One region of the Mesorhizobium silamurunense genome, then DNA from elsewhere that is predicted to be linked to it. Evidence: predicted binding sites of a transcription regulator. Region 1 holds the regulator's gene; the other holds the start of a gene.
What was found. Region 1 encodes LexA, which represses DNA repair genes until DNA is damaged. Its sites were predicted from a motif close to TGTTCNNNNTGTGTTCNG; they were not measured.
Positions count from the first base shown of each region.

Region 2: the regulator LexA is predicted to act here: its motif matches at 886-903, upstream of uvrA (excinuclease ABC subunit UvrA).

Region 1 covers NZ_LPVS01000027.1:190,423-192,823, forward strand. The annotation lists gene AU465_RS06800 (molybdopterin molybdotransferase MoeA) at 1-630, shown strand, start outside; gene lexA (transcriptional repressor LexA) at 745-1,479, shown strand; partial or broken gene AU465_RS06810 (ComEC/Rec2 family competence protein) at 1,473-2,401, opposite strand, start outside.
Region 2 covers NZ_LPVS01000050.1:19,359-21,759, reverse strand. The annotation lists gene AU465_RS13620 (hypothetical protein) at 22-306, shown strand; gene uvrA (excinuclease ABC subunit UvrA) at 1,052-2,401, shown strand, end outside.

The sequences.
Region 1 (2,401 bases):
CTCGGCCCCGACCAGATCATCTCGTCCAATGCCTATGGCGTCACAGCCACGGCCCAGTCGGTTGGAGCGCGCGCGCTCGACCTCGGCATCGCCGCCGACCGGCAGCACGCGATCGCGGCTTTGGTCAAGAAAGCGGTCTCAGCAGGCGCCGATATCATCGTCACTCTCGGCGGCGCCTCGGTCGGCGACCACGACCTGATCCACGACGTGCTCACCGGCGAAGGCATGCAGCTCGATTTCTGGAAGATCGCCATGCGTCCCGGCAAACCGTTGATGTTTGGCCGGCTTGGTAACATCCGCTGCCTTGGCCTGCCTGGCAATCCGGTGGCGAGCCTTGTCTGCTCGCAATTGTTCCTGAAGCCGCTTCTGGCGCGGCTGGGCGGCCGCAATTACCGACAGGACATCCGCACCGCGCGGTTGGCTGCCGCGATGCACGCCAACGATCTCAGGCAGGACTATGTGCGGGCCGTCGTGCGCGAGGAGGCCGGACAGTTGGTCGCGACACCGTTTGGCATCCAGGATTCCTCGATGCTGAGAATGCTTGCCGAGGCTAATGGCCTGATCGTGCGTGAGCCCTTCGCCCCGGCGGCGGAAGCCGGCGCCGAATGCAGCGTTCTGATGTTACGCTGAACAAAACGTCAACACATTCACTAAACTTTAAACGGTTGCGGAACACAACTGGAACAGATAGTGTTTGTTCTGGGTTTGTTTTCTGATTCTGGTTTCAGAACCCATGGGGTCGCCATGCTGACGCGCAAACAACATGAACTGCTGATGTTCATCCATGAACGGCTCAAGGAAAGCGGCATTCCGCCGTCTTTCGACGAGATGAAGGAAGCGCTCGACCTTGCCTCGAAGTCCGGCATCCATCGCCTGATCACGGCGCTGGAAGAGCGCGGTTTCATTCGCCGGCTGCCGAACCGGGCGCGCGCTCTTGAAGTCCTGAGGCTGCCCGATTCGATCGCGCCCGGCCTCAATGCGGCGAAGAAATTCTCGCCGAGCGTCATCCAGGGCGGCCAAGGCAATCTCGGCCGGCAGATCAAGCCTGCGGCGCCCTCGCGCACGCCTACGCCCAGCAATGACGACGACGCCGTTTCGGCCGTGTCCATTCCGGTTATGGGCCGCATCGCAGCGGGTGTGCCGATCGATGCCATCCAGCACCAGACGCATTCGATCACGGTGCCGCCGGACATGATCGCGGGCGGCGAGCACTACGCCCTGGAGGTCAAGGGCGACTCGATGATCGAGGCGGGCATCTTCGACGGCGATACGGTGATCATCCGCAACGCCAACACGGCTAGCCCCGGCGAGATCGTGGTGGCCCTTGTCGACGACGAGGAAGCGACGCTGAAGCGCTTCCGCCGCAAGGGTGCCTCGATCGCGCTCGAGGCCGCCAACCCGGCCTATGAGACCCGCATCTTCGGTCCCGATCGCGTCAAGGTGCAGGGCAAGCTCGTCGGGCTCATCCGCCGCTACTGAGTGGCTGGCTGCGTGGTCTGTGGCTTCTCAGGCTTCTTGTAAGGCGCTAACCCTCTCGCCTCGCGCGAGTAGCGCCGCTGTTCGTGCCAGGGGCGGTACGGTTTTTCGACGGCATATTGAATAGTTGGTCGCGCCGTCGCCGATTGCGGGTCGAAGAAGACGGCAGCACTGCCGTCACGCGCAAGCTGGCGCTTGGTGACGACGAGAATGCGCGGATCGCGGCAAGGATTGTAGGCCGTTGCGTCATTGATGACGATGAGGTCGGCGAAGCCGCAGGCCGGGCGAGCGCTGTTGCGATTTTCCGCCAACGCGACGATCGCGCCGGATGGGTGCCGGCCAATGCAGAGATCGCTCGTGCAGTAAAAGGGCGATCCCGGCGGCAGGTCGACGGGGTCGGCAATATCCAGCGCGCCTTTCGCAAATGTCTCCGGCGGCACGATTGTTTCGGCCTTGAGCGCGCGTTTCCAGTTCTCGGTGGTGAACTCGTTGGAGCGGGCACGGTTGACGGCGAGCTCGCCGCCGCCGATCGGCATGGCCACCAGATGCGCATCCTCCGAGATCAGCAGGTCCGGCGTGCGCACCTGCGGGATGGTCAGCAAGGCCGCGACTGCGAAAGGAATTGCGGCCAGCCTGAGCCAGGTGGTCGCCATAGTGCCGATGACGAGCGCGATCGTCGCCAACAGCACCGAGTGGATCGAGATCAGCCCCACGGCATCGACCGGCGACCATTCCGAAATGCACGCCGAGATCGCGATCATCGCCGTCAGGCCCTTGCCCATCACGTAGAGGAAAGGCCCGTCGAAGCCGAAGGGCATCATGACCGCGCTGGCGACAGCGAGGAACATCACGACCGTGACGATCGGCATGATCGCCAGATTGGCCAATAGGCTGAGTGGCGAGACGCGCTGGAAGTGCCAGATGG
Region 2 (2,401 bases), on a different contig from region 1:
GCGCGCCTCTATAGTTGGCGAATGACGACGCACCGGCAATCCAGACATTTGCGCATCGGCCTCGCCGCTCTCGCTGGCGCTCTGATTGGCAGCACATCGGCTTTTGCCGACGACGGCTCGACGCAGAAATTGCCTGGCGTCAGCGGCGATTATCGCATCGCCAAGCCTGCGCCACAGCCGGAACCGGACGACGCGCTGCCCGCCGGCAGCAACGGCACGTTCAAGATCGGCGATACCGATGTCAGGATTTCCGGCAGCATAACCATCGACATGGCAACGGGCGGCATCAGGCCACCCAACCACTGATGGCGAACCGGCAGGTTTAGAATCCGCTTGCTCGCAAAAGTGTAAGCCCCGCCACTGCTTCCGCAGGTGGACGGGGCTTTCATGGATCTAAAACCCAATTTTAGCCGGGAGTGGACTGCCGGCGTTCTGTTTCGGATGCTGCGCGGCGTTCAGCCGACGATCCGACTATGGTCTCTGATTGTGCGTAATCGGCAGGTCACGGTTTGTCGGGCTGGCGCTCACGCCTGCCCTGGCTCTTATGCCCGCCGCGGCTCCATCTTTGTGTGGAGCCTCAAGGGACTGTCCGGTGGCGTCATGCTCCGCTCCTGGGTCCGTTGCGACAATGTCGTTCGAAGCGCAAATCGCTAACGCCTGCGGCGTCTCGCAGGCCACCTCTGGGTGACGAGGCCATCGAAAGACGGCCGGCTTCGTTGACGTTTCGAGACTGCGCCCGTGAGTCGCCGGCGTCAACCGTTGAATAGCCGGTTACCGAAAATTGTGATCGCCGGGACGTTACGTCCAGGTAAGTCGATGGCACCGGCGCCTTAGCCGAACTGTCGCCAGCGCATCCATTGTTTCCACAGCGCTTTGTCAGGAGCGTGTTCAGCCTTTGTTCTTTCTGCTTGCTCGCCCGCGCGAAAGACGGTTAAACGCTTCTGTCGAGATTTGTGGCGTCTCTCGACGTGGCGGCGAAAATACCTACATAAAGGATGGCCGGGAAACCCCGCCACTCCAGCAAATTCCAGACCTGAGGCGGCGACCGGCGATGGCCGACCAAAAATACCTTTCCATTCGCGGGGCCCGCGAACACAATCTCAAGAACGTCGATCTCGACCTGCCGCGCGACAGCCTGATCGTCATGACCGGCCTGTCAGGATCCGGCAAGTCGTCGCTCGCCTTCGACACCATCTATGCCGAGGGCCAGCGCCGCTATGTCGAAAGCCTGTCGGCCTATGCCCGCCAGTTCCTGGAGATGATGCAGAAGCCGGACGTCGACCAGATCGACGGCCTGTCGCCCGCCATCTCGATCGAACAGAAGACCACTTCGCGCAACCCGCGTTCGACGGTCGGCACCGTCACCGAAATCTACGACTACATGCGACTGCTGTTCGCGCGTGTCGGCATTCCCTATTCGCCGGCCACCGGCCTGCCGATCGAGAGCCAGACGGTCAGCCAGATGGTCGACCGCGTGCTGGCGCTTGACGAGGGCACCCGCCTCTATCTGCTGGCGCCGATCGTGCGCGGCCGCAAGGGCGAGTACCGCAAGGAACTGCTGGAGCTGCAGAAGAAGGGTTTCCAGCGCGTCAAGGTCGACGGCGTTTTTTACGAGATCGCCGACGTGCCGGCGCTGGACAAAAAGTACAAGCACGACATCGACGTCGTCGTTGACCGCATCGTCGTGCGCGGCGATCTGGCGACGCGGCTGGCGGACTCGATGGAAACCGCGCTGAAGCTCGCCGACGGCTTGGCGGTGGCCGAATTCGCCGACAGGCCGCTCGACGCCAGCCAGACGGGCGAGGACTCGGTCAACAAGTCGAAGAACGAGACGCATGAACGCATCATGTTCTCGGAGAAATTCGCCTGCCCGGTCTCGGGCTTCACCATTCCCGAGATCGAGCCCAGGCTGTTCTCCTTCAACAATCCGTTCGGCGCCTGCCCGACCTGCGATGGCCTCGGCAGCCAGCGCGCCATCGACGCCAACCTCGTCGTGCCGGACGAGAATGTCTCGCTGCGCGATGGCGCCATCAGCCCATGGGCGAAGTCGACCTCGCCCTACTACGCGCAGACGCTGGAAGCGCTCGGCAAGGTCTATGGCTTCAAGCTCGGCGACAAGTTCAAGGATCTGAGCGCGGAGGCGCAACAGGCCGTGCTGCACGGCACGGGCGAGCGCGAGATCACCTTCCAGTATGATGACGGCCTGCGCTCCTATAAGACCACAAAGACCTTCGAGGGCGTCATTCCCAATCTCGACCGACGCTGGAAAGAGACGGAATCGGCGTGGATGCGCGAGGAGATCGAGCGTTTCATGTCGGCGACGCCCTGCCCCGCCTGCAATGGCTATCGGCTGAAGCCGGAAGCACTCGCCGTCAAGATCGCCGGCAGGCACATCGGCGAG